DNA from 3 places in the Citrobacter farmeri genome. Region 1 is predicted to be linked to each of the others. Evidence: riboswitches for the same ligand, from Rfam matches in the RefSeq annotation. Region 1 holds a riboswitch; each other region holds the start of a gene.
What was found. Region 1 has a riboswitch for cobalamin ahead of I6L53_RS09645 (ABC transporter substrate-binding protein). Riboswitches for the same ligand answer to the same signal wherever they lie in the genome.
Positions count from the first base shown of each region.

Region 2: linked by a shared signal. The riboswitch ahead of btuB (TonB-dependent vitamin B12 receptor BtuB) and the one ahead of I6L53_RS09645 (ABC transporter substrate-binding protein) in region 1 are both predicted to bind cobalamin.
Region 3: linked by a shared signal. The riboswitch ahead of I6L53_RS08220 (cobyrinic acid a,c-diamide synthase CobB) and the one ahead of I6L53_RS09645 (ABC transporter substrate-binding protein) in region 1 are both predicted to bind cobalamin.

Region 1 is NZ_CP077291.1:2,038,166-2,044,737, reverse strand. Features, by position in the region: gene ispE (4-(cytidine 5'-diphospho)-2-C-methyl-D-erythritol kinase) at 1-57, shown strand, start outside; gene prs (ribose-phosphate diphosphokinase) at 207-1,154, shown strand; gene dauA (C4-dicarboxylic acid transporter DauA) at 1,286-2,965, shown strand; gene I6L53_RS09650 (GNAT family N-acetyltransferase) at 3,112-3,603, shown strand; cobalamin riboswitch at 3,782-4,009, shown strand; gene I6L53_RS09645 (ABC transporter substrate-binding protein) at 4,229-5,281, shown strand; gene I6L53_RS09640 (FecCD family ABC transporter permease) at 5,347-6,414, shown strand; gene I6L53_RS09635 (ABC transporter ATP-binding protein) at 6,411-6,572, shown strand, end outside.
Region 2 is NZ_CP077291.1:266,253-272,824, forward strand. Features, by position in the region: gene sthA (Si-specific NAD(P)(+) transhydrogenase) at 1-132, opposite strand, end outside; gene fabR (HTH-type transcriptional repressor FabR) at 331-984, shown strand; gene I6L53_RS01255 (YijD family membrane protein) at 981-1,340, shown strand; gene trmA (tRNA (uridine(54)-C5)-methyltransferase TrmA) at 1,390-2,490, opposite strand; cobalamin riboswitch at 2,605-2,797, shown strand; gene btuB (TonB-dependent vitamin B12 receptor BtuB) at 2,863-4,701, shown strand; gene murI (glutamate racemase) at 4,646-5,497, shown strand; rRNA gene I6L53_RS01275 (16S ribosomal RNA) at 5,875-6,572, shown strand, end outside.
Region 3 is NZ_CP077291.1:1,759,955-1,766,526, forward strand. Features, by position in the region: gene pocR (transcriptional regulator PocR) at 51-968, shown strand; cobalamin riboswitch at 1,272-1,446, shown strand; gene I6L53_RS08220 (cobyrinic acid a,c-diamide synthase CobB) at 1,536-2,915, shown strand; gene cbiB (adenosylcobinamide-phosphate synthase CbiB) at 2,912-3,871, shown strand; gene I6L53_RS08230 (cobalt-precorrin-8 methylmutase) at 3,884-4,516, shown strand; gene cbiD (cobalt-precorrin-5B (C(1))-methyltransferase CbiD) at 4,513-5,652, shown strand; gene I6L53_RS08240 (cobalt-precorrin-7 (C(5))-methyltransferase) at 5,646-6,251, shown strand; gene I6L53_RS08245 (decarboxylating cobalt-precorrin-6B (C(15))-methyltransferase) at 6,241-6,572, shown strand, end outside.

The DNA of each region.
Region 1 (6,572 bases):
CATGGCTTTGTGGCGAAGGGGGTCAACCTTTCTCCACTCCATCAATCCATGCTTTAGCCGGGCAAGCTGAGTTTCGGTGACAACGTCACCTTGTTCCAGACGTTGCATCGCGCTCTTTAATACACCGCATGGAGAGAGTCCTGCCTGGCCCGCACAGTTTTTGGCAAACTCTTTCCACCAATGGACGCATGCCTGAGGTTCTTCTCGTGCCTGATATGAAGCTTTTTGCTGGTAACGCCACCCCGGAACTAGCACAACGTATTGCCAACCGCCTGTACACTTCTCTCGGCGACGCCGCTGTAGGTCGCTTTAGCGATGGCGAAGTCAGCGTACAAATTAACGAAAATGTACGCGGTGGTGATATTTTCATCATCCAGTCCACTTGTGCTCCAACGAACGACAACCTGATGGAATTGGTCGTTATGGTTGATGCCCTGCGCCGTGCTTCCGCAGGCCGTATCACCGCCGTTATTCCTTACTTTGGCTATGCGCGTCAGGATCGTCGTGTACGTTCCGCCCGTGTACCGATTACGGCAAAAGTTGTCGCTGACTTCCTGTCCAGCGTCGGCGTTGACCGCGTTCTGACCGTTGACCTGCATGCTGAACAGATCCAGGGCTTCTTCGACGTACCGGTTGATAACGTATTTGGTAGCCCAATTCTGTTAGAAGATATGCTGCAGCTGAACCTGGATAATCCGATTGTGGTTTCCCCGGATATCGGTGGCGTCGTGCGTGCCCGCGCTATCGCTAAGCTGCTTAATGACACCGATATGGCAATCATCGACAAACGCCGTCCGCGTGCTAACGTTTCTCAGGTGATGCACATCATCGGTGACGTAGCAGGTCGTGATTGCGTACTGGTTGATGACATGATCGATACCGGTGGTACGTTGTGTAAGGCAGCTGAAGCGCTGAAAGAACGTGGTGCAAAACGCGTATTTGCTTACGCAACTCACCCGATCTTCTCAGGCAATGCAGCAAATAACCTGCGTAACTCAGTGATTGATGAAGTTGTTGTCTGCGATACCATTCCGCTGACCGACGAAATCAAAGCACTGCCTAACGTGCGTACATTGACCCTGTCGGGTATGCTGGCCGAAGCGATTCGTCGTATCAGCAACGAAGAATCAATTTCTGCTATGTTCGAGCATTAATCGAACCCGGTTCAAAAACCCGCTGCGGCGGGTTTTTTCGTCTATAACCTTTATTTGTATGACTTATGCCTCCTTCACCTGCCAACCAGCTATGAGTTGACAGATGATGCGCTCATGGATGAAACATTATTGTGAACAGAATTTTTTCCTCACATGTGATGCCTTTCCGCGCCCTCATCGACGCTTGTTGGAAAGAAAAATATACCGCCTCACGGTTTACCCGTGATGTGATTGCCGGGATCACCGTCGGGATTATTGCCATCCCGCTGGCGATGGCACTGGCTATCGGGAGTGGTGTAGCGCCGCAGTACGGACTTTATACCTCCGCTGTGGCGGGGATTGTTATTGCCTTAACCGGGGGGTCGCGTTTTAGTGTCTCTGGCCCGACCGCCGCGTTTGTGGTGATCCTCTACCCCGTTTCGCAACAGTTTGGACTTGCAGGTCTGCTTGTCGCGACGCTGATGTCCGGGGTCTTCCTGATCCTCTTTGGCCTGGCCCGCTTTGGCCGCCTGATTGAGTACATCCCGGTTTCGGTGACCTTAGGTTTTACCTCAGGGATTGGTATCACCATTGGTACCATGCAAATCAAAGATTTCCTCGGTCTGCAGCTGGCCCACGTACCGGAACACTATCTGCAAAAAGTCGGCGCGCTGTTTATGGCCCTGCCGACCGTCAACCTGGGTGATGCCGCCATCGGCGTGGTCACGCTGGGCACCCTGATTTTCTGGCCACGTCTGGGCATTCGCCTGCCGGGCCACCTGCCCGCCTTGCTCGCCGGCTGCGCCGTCATGGGAGTCGTTAACCTGCTGGGCGGCCACGTTGCCACCATTGGTTCTCAGTTCCACTATATTTTGGCTGACGGCACTCAGGGCAGCGGGATCCCGCAACTGCTGCCGCAACTGGTGTTGCCGTGGAACCTGCCGGATTCTGATTTCACGCTGAGCTGGGATTCCCTGCGCGCCCTGCTTCCGGCGGCCTTCTCTATGGCGATGTTGGGGGCGATTGAATCCTTGCTCTGCGCCGTGGTCCTCGACGGGATGACCGGAACCAAACACAAGGCCAACAGTGAACTGATTGGTCAGGGGCTGGGCAACATCGTCGCCCCCTTCTTCGGCGGGATTACCGCAACGGCGGCGATTGCCCGTTCCGCGGCGAACGTCCGCGCTGGCGCAACATCTCCTGTCTCCGCCGTGATCCACGCGCTTCTGGTGATCATGGCGCTGCTGGCGCTGGCACCGCTGCTCTCCTGGCTACCGTTGTCGGCAATGGCGGCCCTGCTACTGATGGTGGCATGGAACATGAGCGAAGCCCACAAGGTGGTGGATTTGCTGCGGCATGCGCCCAAAGACGACATCATTGTGATGATGATGTGTATGTCGCTGACGGTGCTGTTTGACATGGTCATCGCCATCAGCGTCGGGATTGTGCTGGCCTCATTACTGTTTATGCGCCGTATCGCGCGCATGACGCGCCTGGCAGCGGTAAACGTCGAGGTGCCAGAGGATGTGCTGGTGCTGCGCGTGATCGGCCCTCTGTTTTTTGCCGCGGCTGAAGGTTTGTTCACCGATCTGGAGTCGCGCATTGAAGGCAAGCGTATCGTCGTGCTGAAGTGGGATGCGGTACCCGTGCTGGATGCCGGGGGTCTGGACGCCTTCCAGCGCTTTGTGAAAAGATTGCCGGAAGGGTGCGAACTCCGCGTAACAAACGTGGAGTTTCAGCCGCTGCGCACAATGGCGCGCGCCGGTATTAAGCCAATCCCAGGACGTCTGACCTTCTTCCCGAACCGCGACGCGGCGCTGGCTGATTTATAATCTTTTGCTGTTACCGGTCTGTTCCTGTACGGGCCGGTAACATTTTCCGCTTTGCACGCTGTTTTTCCTTTCCTGAGTTGTTATTATCCGCCTTCTGTTCCTGAGAATAAGAGTGGCAATCTGTGATTCCCTTTACCATACGTGAAATGACCGGAGAGGATATTCCGGCGGTTCAGTTATTTCTGACACAACATTTAAATGAATTCTTTGCTGCTGACAGACCTGTCCCCTCTGCCGGAGAAGATGTTTTTCACCTGCGACAGCAGTATATTCAACAGGAGCGGAATTTATTGCTTTGCGCCTGGAGTGACAAGCATGAACTTATTGCTACCCTGGCCGTCTGCCAATATGACGACAGAATAGCGGAACTTCGTGGACGTTATATTTTGACAGAGACGGCAGAAATTTGTCGCTGCTATGTGGATAAACGTTATCGCAGGCAGGGGATTGGTCGCCAGTTACTCGCTTTTGCTGAAACATTCTGCGAGCAACAGCAATACACCCTATTATACTTACATACCCACCATTTTTTACCGGGTGGTTATTCCTTCTGGCAAGGTAATGATTTCCAGGTAGTGATGGATATGCACGACGACTGGCAATTAGTGCATATGGAAAGATCACATAAATTATCATGACTAAGAATATTAGTTGATCAATGTCAATTAATTCTCATTTAGCTTTTCATAATGACCTTTAGCTATCCCAAATTTTATTATTGAACACCAAATAACTACATGATATTTAACAATTAAATACTCAACCCGGCCATTTTAGTCTCATTTATCCTTGTGATTGATCTTGTTAACAATTGCCGATACAGTCTTTTCCGACAGCATTTCATTACACCAACATTGTAGTGAATAGGAACATGGTGCGGATTATTCTAATCCCATGCCATGACTGCCCCCGCAACTGTAGGCGGATGCAGAATATCCTCGTGCAGCATATTTTGTTGCAGGCCACTGTAAAGCGAATCTTTATGGGAAGGCCGATATTCTGATTACCGTGAGTCAGGAGACCTGCTGTCAAATTTATACCCATTGAGTGGACGGGATGGTCCATGGGATGATTTATTTGACATCAGCCACCGTGAAAGGGTGAACCGGTTTTCTGACTGAACTGCATACTTCTATTATTTGCATAAGGTCATGCGCAAATTTCACGATGTCATGTCATCTATCGTCATGAACTCTCCCGATATATGGAACGACATAATCCATGACCAGACGTTCAGATTCTGGCATGAACGGGATGATAATAATGCACGCTAATTTTACCTCTTTATCTTATAAAAAAACGCTTCTGGTTGTTGCAGGTACCGCACTGTTTCTCACCTCAGGTCTTTCTCATGCAGCAAAAACGGAATATCCCTTGACGATAAAAAACTGTGGTCGGGATATCACCTTTAACGCGGCACCAAAACGTGTTGCCACCGTGGGACAAAACAGTACAGAGATCCTGTATGCACTGGGTCTGGCTGACCGTGTGGTGGGCACGTCGCTATGGTTCGGGCCAGTACCCGACGCGTATAAGGCGGCAAATGACAAGATTGCCGTTATTGCGCAGAACATCCCCAGCTTCGAAGGCATCATTGCCAAAAAACCGGATCTGGTCGCCAGCCAGTTCGAATGGCAAATCGGTCCTGCCGGTACCGTGGCGTCTTACGAACAATTCAGTGAATTGAAAGTGCCGGTGTATACCGCACCGGCAGACTGCGCGAAAGATAACGAAGATGGCGGTGACGGCGTCCGCAAAGGCATGTTTGATATCGCGATGGTCTATCAGGAAGTCGCCGACTTAGCGACAATTTTCGACGTTCAGGATAAAGGTGAAGAACTGATTGCCAGCCTTAAGGCGCGCGAAGCCGCCGCGAAAAATAAAATCGCCGGGATGGAGAGCAATGTCTCCGCTGTCTTCTGGTTCTCAAGCGCCGACCTGCAACTTGATCCTTACGTTGCCGGGAAATTAGGTCCAGCGGCCTGGATTGCGCAAACGCTGGGCGTCAAAAACGTCATAGACTCTGCCGAAGAGTGGCCGACAGTGGGTTGGGAAACCATCGCCAAAGCCCAACCCTCGGTGATTGTGCTGGGGGAAATGAGTCGCCGTCGTTTCCCTGCTGATGACTGGCAGGTGAAAATGGATTACCTGAAATCCGATCCGGTCACCCAACTGATCCCCGCCGTAAAAGCCAATCATCTGCCCGTGATTGACGTACAGACCATGAATGCTGGTATCAGAACCATTGACGGTGTTGAAAAGCTGGCGGATGCCCTGGTTGAGTATGGCTTAGCGCATCCTCAGGCCGCGAAGTAATCCTCGTTTCGCGCCAGATCCTGCCGGGTCCGGCGCGTTTTATGCACTCCGAAACACAGGTTACTATGAGCGATTTACGCAGGACGCGTCACGCCGTCAGTCGGTTAGCGGTTAATGTTTGCGGTCATGCCCTCTGGGTTAGCGTGCTGATGTGCGCTGTTCTGCTGGCAGGGATCGCCATTGGCGAGACATTTATTCCCTGGCAGCACGTGCTCAATACGCTGGCGAACCGTCTGTTTGATACCCATTATCCGGTTGATGCGCTGGACGCCGGGATCGTCTGGAACTATCGCCTGACCCGTGCGTTAGTCTCCGCCAGTTGTGGTGCCTGCCTGGCCGTGTCGGGCGCGGTCTTACAGTCCTTACTGCGTAATGCGCTTGCCGAGCCCTATCTGCTGGGCATTTCAGCCGGGGCGTCTACCGGAGCCGTGCTGGTTGCGCTGACCGGACTGGGCGCTGGCATGATAACCATGTCGTTCGGCGCCTTTATTGGTGCCCTGACCGCCTTTCTGTTTGTGGCCTTGCTGGCCGTTGCCGCAGGCGGCAGGCAGGGCGGCGGCATTACCACGCAAATCATTCTTGCCGGTATTGCCAGTTCTCAGTTATTCAATGCCCTGACCTCACTGATCATCACCCGCTCCGCCAACGCGGAACAGGCGCGCGGCATTATGTTCTGGTTACTCGGGAATCTGAGCGGCGTCCGCTGGCCGGACGTAGTACTGGCGATCCCCACCGCGCTGGCTGGCGTCGCGATTTGTTTCTGTTATGCCCGTCATCTGGATGCCTTCTCCTTTGGCGCGGAATCCGCGGCATCGCTGGGTATTCCGGTGAAACGAACCCGTGGCGTGCTGATTGCCGCCGTGACCGGTATGACGGCCGTCATGGTTTCCATCGTCGGCGCCATTGGCTTTGTCGGGCTGGTGATCCCCCATGCCGCCCGCCTGTTGGTAGGCAATCAGCATCATCGACTGCTGCCCGTCAGCGCGCTGATCGGCGCGATATTTCTGATCGTCGCCGATGTTATTTCCCGTACGCTGCTCCCAGGACAAGTTCTGCCAATAGGCGTTATCACGGCGCTGGTCGGTGCGCCCGCGTTTTCCATCATCCTGATCAGAGGAAACCAGGCTAAATGACCGTCAATCCTGTACCGACTCCCGTTGCCGCCAGGGACGCCATCATTCAGGCACAGCGCCTGCACTGGCAGGTGAAAGGCAAAATGATTGTCAATGATGTCTCACTCAGCGTGGCGGCGGGTGAGTTTGTTGGCATTATTGGCCCCAATGGATCCGGT
Region 2 (6,572 bases), 1.8 Mb from region 1:
ACCGCCGCCAACGTTATGATAACGCTCGATAACGGCAACGCGAGCTCCTTGCTTAACCAGACCCATTGCAGCACCTTCGCCGCCGGGGCCGGAACCTATTACTATGGCATCGTAATCGTAGGAATGTGGCATGGTAAGGCTTACCTGTTCTTATACATAAAAGCAACAGAATAGTAACATCATTGCCGGGATAACCCAATTATCGTTGTGCTTTTTTGCGAAGCTGAAGCACAAACTGCGCGTAAACAATCATTCACAAAGCGGAAGAAGCAGATTAACTTTGAACTCTGGTATAGTGCCAGACAAGACATTTGGAAGGATTCAGACATCGTGATGGGCGTTAGAGCGCAGCAAAAAGAAAAAACCCGGCGTTCGCTGGTTGAGGCCGCATTTAGTCAACTAAGCGCGGAGCGTAGCTTCGCCAGTCTCAGTTTGCGTGAAGTTGCGCGTGAAGCGGGCATTGCGCCGACCTCGTTTTATCGTCATTTCCGTGATGTTGATGAACTTGGCCTGACCATGGTCGATGAAAGCGGTCTGATGTTACGACAATTGATGCGCCAGGCACGTCAGCGTATCGCCAAGGGCGGGAGTGTGATCCGCACCTCGGTCTCCACATTTATGGAGTTCATCGGTAACAACCCCAACGCCTTCCGTTTATTATTGCGTGAACGTTCTGGCACCTCAGCGGCTTTCCGTGCCGCCGTTGCGCGAGAAATTCAGCACTTCATCGCGGAACTTGCGGACTATCTGGAACTCGAAAACCATATGCCGCGTGCGTTTACTGAAGCGCAAGCCGAAGCGATGGTGACGATTGTTTTCAGCGCAGGCGCCGAGGCGCTGGACGTGGGCGCGGAACAGCGTCGGCAGTTAGAAGAGCGACTGGTATTGCAGCTGCGCATGATTTCGAAAGGCGCGTATTACTGGTATCGCCGTGAACAAGAGAAGATGCCCCTTATTCCGGGTAACGTGAAGGAAGAGCAATGAAACAGTCAGTTCAGGATAAAGGTACGCTGTTGCTGGCGCTGGTCGCTGGCTTGTCGATCAATGGCACATTCGCGGCGCTGTTTAGCTCCATCGTGCCGTTCTCTGTATTCCCGATTATCTCGCTGGTGCTGACGGTGTACTGTCTGCATCAACGTTATCAGAATCGCACCATGCCTGTGGGGTTACCGGGCCTGTCTGCCGCCTGCTTTATTCTCGGCGTTCTGCTTTACAGCACCGTGGTGCGCGCGGAGTATCCGGATATCGGTTCCAACTTCTTCCCGGCGGTTCTGTCGGTCATTCTGGTCTTCTGGATCGGGGTGAAAATGCGTAACCGCAAGCAGGAAGTGTCGGAATAAGCGCTGTGGACCGGATGAGGCGCGGCGCGTCATCATCCGGTACCGGAAATTACTTCGCCGTCAACAACACCCCACATTCCATATGATGCGTATACGGAAACTGATCAAACAGCGCCAGGCGTGAGATGTTATGCGTCTGGCTTAACGTTTCCAGGTTCTTACACAATGTCTCTGGGTTACATGAGATATAGAGAATGCGCGGGTAGGCCTGCACCATTTTCTCCGTCTCGCTGTCCAGACCGCTGCGGGGCGGATCGACAAAAATCGTTTCGCACTGATAGCTTTTCAGATCGATGCCCTGCAAGCGGTTAAACTCGCGTACGCCGTTCATCGCCTGCGTAAACTCTTCCGCCGCCATGCGGATAATCTGCACGTTATCAATCTGATTCGCCGCAATGTTGTATTGCGCGGCGGCAACCGATGGCTTGGCGATTTCGGTCGCCAGTACGCGCTCAAAGTTGCGCGCCAGCGCGAGTGAAAAGTTGCCATTTCCGCAGTACAGTTCAAGCAGATCGCCTTTCGATTCGCGGGTGACATCCAGCGCCCACTCCAGCATCTGAATGTTCATTGCCGCATTGGGCTGCGTAAAACTGTTCTCGACCTGACGATAGACCATCTCTTTGCCCGCGACCGGCAAGCGTTCGTCGATGTAATCCTGGTCCAGCGCGATTTTCGTTTTCGTCGCGCGACCAATCAAATGCACATTCAGGTTCTGCGCACGCAGCGCATCGCGCAACGCTTCGGCGGCTTCACGCCACTCATCGTCCAGCTTTTTATGATACAGCAGCGAAACCACCGCCTGATTGCTCATCGTGGTGAGATAATCAATCTGGAACAGCTTATGGCGCAGTACGCGGTTGTCGCGCACGCCTGCGATCATCGCGGTCATCAACTGGTTGATCAGTTCACTCGCCGCCGGGAAGCTGTCGACGCGGATCCGGCTTTTGCTCTGCTGGTCAAAAATGATGTGATACAGGTCGTCACCGTCGTGCCAGATGCGGAACTCCGCACGCATACGGTAGTGACTGACCGGCGAGCGAAACACTTCCGGAACCAGGCCAGAAAAGGGCGCCATCATACTCTGCAAGCGCACCACTTTCTCGGCGAGCTGCGCGTCATACTGTTCTGTCGGAAGGTGTTCGGGGGTCATGATGTATCCTGAAAAATATAAGTACGCGGGGATTGTAGGGATTGCTCAACAGATGTCCAGACATTGATGACTTCCGATATTTAACAAACGCGCTGGACAGTAAGATGTTACAAACTGTAGCATCCGTGTGCCGGTCCTGTGAGTTAATAGGGAATCCAGTGTAAATCTGGAGCTGACGCGCAGCGGTAAGGAAAGGTGAGATGAGAGCGTAAGCAGACACTGCCCCTGGGCGGGAAGTCTTCATTTCTATTATCCCTGACGGGGATACCTTCCAAGCCCGAAGACCTGCCGGCTAACGTCGCAACTGGTTTTCATCATCGCGTACTATCGGTGGGACCTGCGGCATCCTTCTTCTATTGTGGATGCTTTACAATGATTAAAAAAACATCGCTGTTGACGGCGCTCTCCGTCACGGCCTTTTCGGGTTGGGCACAGGATGCCACCCCTGACACGCTTGTCGTGACGGCAAACCGCTTTCAGCAACCCGTTAATACCGTTCTGGCTCCAACTGACATTGTCACGCGTGAAGATATCGAACGCTGGCAGTCCCGAACCGTCCTTGATGTCATGCGTCGCCTGCCTGGCGTGGATGTGGCTCAGAATGGCGGCATGGGGCAAAGCTCTTCTCTGTTTGTGCGGGGTACCGAAGCGAAACACGTTCTGGTGTTAGTGGATGGTATTCCGGTCGCCCGTCCGGGCATTTCGAATAACTCCGATATAGACCAGATCCCGGTCTCGCTGGTGCAGCGTATCGAGTATATCCGCGGCCCGCGTTCAGCGATTTATGGCTCTGGCGCGATTGGCGGCGTGGTGAACATTATCACCATGGCCGGTGAGGAGCGTTCGCAGATCAATGCTGGTGTGGGGTCAAAAGGTTATCAGCAATATGACGGCACTTACCGCCAACGTTTTGGCGATACCGTAGTGACCGCAGCCGGGGCGTATCAGACCACCAAAGGCTTCGATGTGCAGCCACGCTCCAGCTACAGCGGCGACAGCGATCGTGATGGCTATCGCAATAAGCTGTTCTGGGGAGGCGTTGAGCACAAATTTAACGATCAATTCGATGGTTACTTCCGTGGCTACGGCTATGCCAGTAATGCCGATTATGACCAGGGGAAATGGGGTTATGACGGCGGAAACGACGAGCATCAGAATTATACCCAGTCGTGGGATACGGGGCTGCGCTTCAATTCCGGTATCTACTCTTCGCAACTGGTCGCCAACTACCAGCGTATTAAGGACTATAACTACAGCAGCCTGAACGGGCGCTATGCGACAGGTTACAGTCTTGATGACATGGAGCAGCGCTATGTCCAGTGGGGCAACAACGTTATTGTTGGGCATGGTGCTGTCAGCGCGGGCGTCGACTGGAAGCAAGAAAAGCTAATGTCCTTTGGCGAGTATGGGACAGACAACTATAAGCGTGATAACACGGGGCTCTACCTGACCGGGCAACAGCAGATTGATAGCGTGACGCTGGAAGCGTCTGGTCGTGAGGACCATGACGACCAGTTTGGCTGGCATGGTACCTGGCAAACGGCGGCGGGCTGGCAGTTTGTTGATGACTATAAGGTAACGCTCTCCTATGGCACAGGTTTCCTTGCGCCTTCACTGGGCCAACAGTTTGGTGCAGAGCGCTTTGGTATCGCCTCGAACCCGAACCTGAAGCCGGAAGAGTCAAAGCAGTGGGAGGCTGGGTTAGAAGGGCTGACCGGTCCGCTTGACTGGCGCTTGTCGACCTATCGCTACAAAATCCAGAATCTGATCGACTACAACAACAATACCTACTTCAACGTCAAATCCGCGACCATCAAAGGGCTGGAATGGACGGGGAACCTGACAACCGGTCCGGTCGATCACCGCCTAACGTTGCAGTATGTGGATCCGCGCGATGATGAAACCGATCAGCAACTTTATCGCCGTGCGAAGCAGCAGGTGAAGTATGAGCTGAGCGGACAGGTCTACGAGCTGGGCTGGGATGTGACCTATCAGTACATTGGTGAGCGTTACGATTACGACTATGACAATTCCCGTAAGGTGAAAATGGGCGGACTGAGCGTGTGGGACATCGGACTTTCATATCCGGTCACCTCACATCTCATAGTTCGTGGTAAAATAGCCAACCTGTTCGATAAAGATTACGAGACAGTTTATGGCTACCAAACTGCAGGACGGGAATACACCTTGTCTGGCAGCTACACCTTCTGATCCACGCCCCACCGTGCTGGTATTTGATTCCGGTGTCGGTGGGCTGTCGGTCTATGATGAGATCCGGCATCTCCTGCCGGATCTCCACTATATCTACGCTTTCGATAACGTGGCTTTTCCTTATGGGGAGAAGAGTGAGGCGTTTATCGTTGAGCGCGTTGTTGAGATCGTGACGGCGGTACAGCAGCGCTATCCTCTTTCCCTGGCAGTTATCGCCTGTAACACGGCCAGTACGGTCTCCCTTCCGGCCTTGCGTGAGAAGTTTGCTTTCCCGGTCGTGGGCGTGGTACCGGCGATCAAACCGGCGGCACGTCTGACGGCAAATGGTGTTGTCGGGCTGCTGGCAACACGCGGGACGGTGAAGCGTCCTTATACGCATGAGCTGATTGCGCGCTTTGCGAATGAGTGCCAGATCGCCATGCTGGGGTCAGCAGAACTGGTGGAGCTGGCGGAAGCGAAGTTGCATGGCGAGCCAGTGCCGCTGGAAGAGTTGCAACGGATTCTGCGTCCATGGCTGCGGATGCCGGAACCGCCTGATACGGTGGTGCTTGGTTGCACCCATTTCCCTTTGTTACAGGAAGAACTCTTACAGGTTCTGCCTGAAGGGACGCGACTGGTAGATTCCGGTGCGGCCATTGCGCGCCGCACGGCCTGGTTACTGGAGCATGAAGCGCCGGATGCGAAATCAGCAGATGCCAATATTGCCTATTGCATGGCGATGACGCCGGAAACTGAGCAATTGTTACCCGTTTTGCAGCGCTACGGCTTTGAATCGCTCGAAAAACTGGCAGTCTAAACCTGTTTTGGGTAAATATTGCGCACTCGGAAGATTATTTTAAATTTCCCCTTGTCAGCCCGAAATAACTCCCTATAATGCGCCTCCACTGACACGGAACAACGGCACGCAAGCCGCCGGGTCAGCGGGGTTCAGCGATGAACGCCCACAGAGAAAAGCGAAATAAATGCTTGACTCTGAAGCGGGAAAGCGTATTATGCACACCCCGCGCCGCTGAGAAAAAGCGAAGCGGCACTGCTCTTTAACAATTTATCAGACAATCTGTGTGGGCACTCAAAGTGACATGGATTCTTAACGTCGCAAGACGAAAAATGAATACCAAGTCTCTGAGTGAACACGTAATTCATTACGAAGTTTAATTCACGAGCATCAAACTTAAATTGAAGAGTTTGATCATGGCTCAGATTGAACGCTGGCGGCAGGCCTAACACATGCAAGTCGAACGGTAACAGGAAGCAGCTTGCTGCTTCGCTGACGAGTGGCGGACGGGTGAGTAATGTCTGGGAAACTGCCCGATGGAGGGGGATAACTACTGGAAACGGTAGCTAATACCGCATAACGTCGCAAGACCAAAGAGGGGGACCTTCGGGCCTCTTGCCATCGGATGTGCCCAGATGGGATTAGCTTGTTGGTGAGGTAACGGCTCACCAAGGCGACGATCCCTAGCTGGTCTGAGAGGATGACCAGCCACACTGGAACTGAGACACGGTCCAGACTCCTACGGGAGGCAGCAGTGGGGAATATTGCACAATGGGCGCAAGCCTGATGCAGCCATGCCGCGTGTATGAAGAAGGCCTTCGGGTTGTAAAGTACTTTCAGCGGGGAGGAAGGGGTTAAGGTTAATAACCTTAGCCATTGACGTTACCCGCAGAAGAAGCACCGGCTAACTCCGTGCCAGCAGCCGCGGTAATACGGAGGGTGCAAGCGTTAATCGGAATTACTGGGCGTAAAGCGCACGCAGGCGGTCTGTCAAGTCGGATGTGAAATCCCCGGGCTCAACCTGGGAACTGCATTCGAAACTGGCAGGCTTGAGTCTCGTAGAGGGGGGTAGAATTCCAGGTGTAGCGGTGAAATG
Region 3 (6,572 bases), 280 kb from region 1:
GTAAAATTTATGTTTTTATTATAACAATGGATTAACTGAGGGATTTTATCATGATTTCTGCGAGTACCCTGAACTCAGAACTCATTAATAAAATCGCACAGGATTTTGCGCAAGCGACCAGCCTGGCTGTTGTGGTTGTCAATATTCATGGTGATGAGATTTCTGAGCTGTTTAATTTCACGCCTTTTTGTCAACTGATGCGTCAGCATCCACAACACAGTACCCGGTGTCGTATGAGCGATCGCTGTGGGGGACTGGAAGCGTCAAAATCGGATCAACCCTGTATCTATCGCTGTCATGCCGGGCTTACCGATTTCTCTATTCCTCTCGTGATTGCAGGCCATCTTGTTGGGTTCGTCTTGTGCGGCCAGGTGCGTTTACGTAACGATGATGGTGCCGATCTGCTCGATATCATGAAGGTTGACGATCGCTGGCAGGCCGATCCTGAACTGCTCAATGAGTTCAGTAACGTCCCGGAAATGGACTATTCACGCGTGATGGCCTCGGCGGATCTGCTTAAACTCATTGTTGAAAACTGCCTCAAAAAGCAACTTAATTTCGTGGTGATCAAAGACAGTGCGCAGCCTGCAGAACCTGCACGTCCGGCCCGCGTCGCCAGCCCCCATGACAGCAAGATGAAAAAAGCGTTGCGTTATATTGATGCACATCTGTCTGACGATCTTCGTCTTGAAGATGTGGCGTCGCACGTTTATCTGAGCCCGTACTATTTCAGCAAATTGTTCAAAAAATATCAGGGCATTGGTTTTAACGCGTGGGTCAATCAACAGCGTATGGCCAGTGCCAGAGAGCTGCTTTGCCATAGTGACTGGAGCATCGCCAGTATTGCCCGCAATTTAGGTTTTTCGCAAACCAGCTATTTTTGCAAAGTGTTCCGTCAGACTTATCAGGTTACGCCGCAGGCCTATCGACAAAAAATAAATGAAAATTTGCCTGCTGAATCGGCGTAAATAGCAATATTTTGCTATTGCCGATTTTTGATATTCCCGCGTAATCCGGTCATTTATAATGGTTAAGTGTTTTTAGTACAGCAATAAATTGTCATAGCGCAATAAAATATCGCTCTTTACGGAATAAACTTCACCAGTTTTTATTTCTGTGATGAGATACAGTGTCATTGTTAAGAGGTTTCATTATTCTCTTGCATGACATTTCATTCAGAATCGTTTTATTGCGGCATTTTATGTTGATAAAAAATGCGCAACGAATAAGTAACGAAAAAGTATTGTTGTGATGAGGAGAATTCATTCTGCTCATCATTTAAGCTGACAGGTTTGACACATTTGTGTCTGGGAAGGGGGTGAAAATCCCCCGCAGCCCCCGCTGCTGTGATGCTGACAACCCCGTGAGGACCACTGATCGCAAGATTGGGAAGGACGGGCGAGGATGACGCTAAGCCAGAAGACCAGCCTGTCGGACACTACCAACAACTTCGGTGGGAAGTGGGTTGCTCAGATGCGTACAGTCGAAAGACTGGGTGTCAGTACATCCCTACCACCCTGAACAGGATCAGGGTCATGGCGGCGAAGCAGTACGCGTTTGTTCTGGCAGGTACCGGTAGTGGCTGTGGTAAAACCACGGTGACCCTGGGCTTGCTGAACGTATTGAAACAACGTGGTTTACGCGTTCAGCCCTGCAAAGTCGGCCCTGACTATCTGGATACCGCCTGGCATACGGCCATCAGCGGCGCCGCTTCCCGTAATCTCGACAGCTTTATGCTTCCCGAATCGATCCTTAATGCCCTGTTCCGCGAGCAGATGCAGGACGCAGATATTGCGGTGATTGAAGGGGTGATGGGGCTGTATGACGGCTATGGCACTGACCCTGACTACTGCAGTACCGCCGCGATGGCAAAACAGTTAGGCTGTCCGGTGATCCTGCTGGTTGACGGGAAAGCCGTTTCAACCTCCATTGCCGCTACGGTGATGGGCTTCCAGCATTTTGACCCGACGCTGAACATTGCCGGCGTTATCGTTAATCGCGTTAACAGCGAGTCCCATTTTCAGTTGCTGAAAACTGCCATTGAGCACTACTGCGCGGTGCCAGTGCTGGGTTACGTCCCGCGTGTTGATGGCGTCGCGCTACCTGAAAGGCACCTGGGGCTGGTGACCGCGCGCGAATCAGTTGTAAATCAACAGTCGTGGCAGGATTTCTCCGCCCGACTGGAAAACACGCTGAATATCGACCAGTTACTGGCGTTAAGCCATCTTGCGGCGTTACCGCAGGGTGACTGGCCAGAGGTTCCTGCGGCGAACGCCGGGGAGGGGCTGACGCTGGCGATGGCCGATGACGAAGCCTTTAACTTTTATTATCCCGATAACGTGAAGCTCCTGGCGCGTACTGGTGTCAACATTGTGCGCTTTAGTCCGATCCACGATCGCGCGTTGCCTGATTGCCAGATGGTCTGGTTGGGCGGCGGTTATCCGGAACTGCATGCGGCTGCGCTGGCGGCTAATACCACGATGCTGGCAAGCCTGCGCGAGGCGCATCATCGCGGCGTCGCGATCTACGCCGAGTGCGGCGGATTGATGTACCTCGGCAGCGTGCTGGAAGAGGCTGACGGGGTTGAGCATCGCATGGCCGGTATCATCCCAGGCCGTAGCAAAATGGGTAAACGACTGACCCGCTTCGGCTATTGCGAAGCGCAAGCTCTACAGCCCACGCTGTTGGCCGCAGAAGGTGATGTGCTGCGTGGCCATGAATTTCATTACTCCGATTTTTCTCCCGAAACGCCTGCTGTGTTGGCATGTCGCAAAGTCCGTGACGGTCAGACGGTGCAAGCGTGGTCCGGCGGCTGGCGAATCGGCAATACCTTTGCCAGCTATCTGCACGTTCACTTTGCTCAGCGTCCATTAATGCTAAATCACTGGCTGAACGCCGCAAGGGAGGCGTTATGACGCTACTGGCATGGTGCGTGGCCTGGCTTCTCGACATTGTGATTGGCGACCCGCCAGAGTGGCCGCACCCGGTGCGCTGGATAGGCAATTTGATCAATGTCGTGCAACGGATTGTTCGCCGCTACTGCCGCAGCGACCGGGCATTACGTATCGGCGGCGGAGTGATGTGGCTGGTGGTTGTGGGGCTGACGTGGGCGGTTGCCTGGGGTGTGTTGTGGCTGGCGGCAGTGATTCATCCCTGGCTCGGTTGGGTTGTTGAAGTCTGGATGATCTTCACCGTGCTGGCGGGGCGCTGTCTGGCGACGGCGGCGCAGGAGGTTGAGCGTCCGCTACGTGAAGGTAATCTTGCGGAAAGTCGCGAAAAACTCTCGTGGATTGTGGGGCGTGACACGTCGCAACTACACCCGGAACAGATCAACCGGGCGGTCGTGGAAACCGTCGCGGAGAATACGGTTGACGGTATTATCGCCCCGCTGTTCTTCCTGTTAATCGGCGGTGCGCCGCTGGCAATGGCCTACAAAGCGGTGAACACCCTGGATTCCATGGTGGGCTATAAGCACGAAAAATATCGGGCGATCGGCATGGTAAGCGCTCGCCTTGACGACGTCGCGAACTACATTCCTGCTCGGCTGAGTTGGCTGTTGCTGAGCGCGGCGGCGGTGTTGTGTCGGCGTGACGGCTCCCGGGCGCTCTGCGTGGGGTGGCGGGATCGTTATAACCACAGCAGTCCAAACTGCGCATGGGCGGAAGCCTCCGTTGCTGGCGCGCTGGGCATCAGGCTGGGCGGCCCCAACGATTACTTTGGTGAGCGTGTTGAAAAACCGTGGATCGGCGACGCGCAGCGCACTATTTCCGTAGACGACATTTCCCAAACGATTCGACTGATGTGGGTTGCCTCCACGCTGGCTCTGGCGCTGTTCCTCGTGACGCGCTGGCTGGTGGTTGGGGTGGCCTGAGGATATATGACAATGCAATACATCCAGCAACCCCAGGCGATTGAAGCCAAAAGTTTTGACATCATTGGCGAGATCATTAATGAAACGCGCCCGGAGTACCAGTTTGCCAGTCCGCTGCATGAAGCGATCGTCAAACGGGTGATTCATACCACTGCCGACTTTGACTGGCTGGACATTCTCTGGTTTTCGGGCGACGCGCTGGAAAAGCTCTGCGCGGCGCTAAGTCGTCCGACGGTTATTTATACCGATACCACGATGGCACTTTCGGGGATCAACAAAACCTTGCTGGCGAAGATGGGGGGCGAGTGCCGCTGCTACATCAGCGATCCGCGCGTGGTGGCACAAGCGAAAGCGCAGGGGATCACCCGTTCAATGGCGGCGGTGGATATTGCTGTGACGGAAGAGAGTGAAAAAGTGTTTGTCTTTGGCAACGCACCGACCGCGCTGTTTCGCCTGCTGGAGCATGATGTGGCGGTAAGTGGCGTAGTGGGGGTGCCGGTGGGGTTTGTCGGCGCGGCGGAGTCTAAAGAGGCGCTGACGCACAGTCAACTGCCCGCCATTGCGGCTCTTGGGCGTAAAGGTGGTAGCAACGTTGCTGCGGCGATCGTTAACGCCATGCTGTATCACCTGCAGGGGGCGCGATGAGCGATCAGACTTTCGACGCGCCCGTCTGGCATAACGGTAAAGCGTTGCGCAAAGGTTACACCACCGGATCGTGCGCCACCGCAGCGGCAAAAGTCGCCGCGCTGATGGTTCTGCGCCAGCATCTGATCCACCAGGTGTCGATTGTCACGCCGTCCGGCGTCACGCTGTGCCTGAACGTGGAGTCGCCGCACATTGAAGGACAGCAGGCCATTGCCGCCATCCGCAAAGACGGCGGCGATGATGTGGACGCCACTCACGGCATGTTGATATTCGCCCGCGTCACGCTGAACGATAGCGGCAAAATTGTCCTGCTCGGCGGCGAAGGAGTCGGCACCGTCACCCGCAAGGGGATTGGTTTACCCGTTGGCAGTGCGGCAATTAATCGCACCCCGCGTCACACCATCGAGTCCGCCGTGCGTGAGGCAATAGGTCCGGCACGTGGGGCGGAGATTGAAATTTTTGCGCCGGAAGGCGAAGAGCGGGCGCAAAAAACCTACAACTCGCGACTGGGCATTCTTGGCGGCATTTCCATCATTGGCACGACCGGCATCGTGACCCCAATGTCCGAAGAGAGCTGGAAGCGGTCATTATCGCTGGAGCTGGAAATTAAACGCGCCGAAGGGCTGGAGCGAGTGGTTCTGGTGCCGGGGAACCACGGTGAGCGTTTCGTCCGCGAACAGATGGGCATCGACAGCAACGTGGTGGTTACCATGAGCAATTTTGTCGGCTACATGATTGAAGAGGCGGTGCGGCTGGGATTTCGCCAGGTTGTACTCGTTGGTCATCCTGGAAAACTGATCAAAATTGCCGCCGGGATTTTCCATACTCACAGCCACATTGCCGATGCGCGGATGGAAACGCTGGTGGCACATCTGGCGCTGCTCGGTGCGCCGCTGGAGTTGCTCACGCTGGTGAGCGATTGCGATACCACCGAGGCGGCAATGGAGCACATTGATGCGTACGGTTTTCAGCATATCTATAACCACCTTGCCGAACGCATCTGCCTGCGCGTGATGCAGATGCTGCGTTTTACCAAAACGCCACCGACCTGCGACGCTGTCATGTTTTCGTTTGATAACCAGGTGCTGGGGAGTAACCGGCCCGTCGACGCTATCGCCCGGGAGATGCAATGCTGACGGTGGTCGGGATGGGGCCAGCCGGTCTGCAACTGATGACGCCGGCGGCGCGCGCGGCGATTGACGAGGCCGATGTACTGGTTGGGGGGCGGCGCCATTTGCAGCAGTTCCCGGACTTTCGCGGTGAGCAGTTTGCGCTGGGCGCCAACATTCCCGAGCTGCTGGCGTGGATTGAAGCGCATCAGGATAAGCAGGTGGTGGTTCTGGCTTCCGGCGATCCGCTGTTTTACGGCATCGGTACGCGGATGGTGGCGCATTTTGGCATTGCGCAGGTACGCATCATTCCTGGTATTAGCGCAGTGCAGTATCTGTGTGCGCAGTCGGGGATCGACATGAATGATATGTGGCTCACCAGCAGTCACGGGCGCAGCGTCTGTTTCGATACGCTGGCCGAACATAGCAAAGTGGCAATGGTCACCGACGGTCAGTGCGGACCGCGTGAAATTGCCGCCCAACTGGTTGCGCGAGGAAAAGGCCATCGCTGGATGGTGATTGGCGAAAACCTGGCAATGGAAAACGAACGGATCCACTGGCTGCGCGTCAGCGAGGTCCATGCCGAATACGAGATGAATGCAGTGGTGATCCTTGATGAAAGATGAGCTTTTCCTGCGCGGTGAGAAGGTGCCGATGACCAAAGAAGCGGTACGTGCACTTGCTCTCGCAAAACTTGAGCTGCACCGGGCCAGTCACCTGATTGATATCGGGGCGGGAACGGGCAGTGTGTCCATCGAAGCCGCGCTGCAGTTTCCGTCGCTGCACATTACAGCTATCGAGCGAAATCCCGCGGCGCTGCGTTTGCTCGACGAAAACCGGCAGCATTTCGCCTGCGCGAATATCGACATTCTGCCGGGTGAAGCGCCGATGACGATGACCGAGAAAGCCGATGCCGTCTTTATGGGCGGCAGCGGGGGACATCTCAC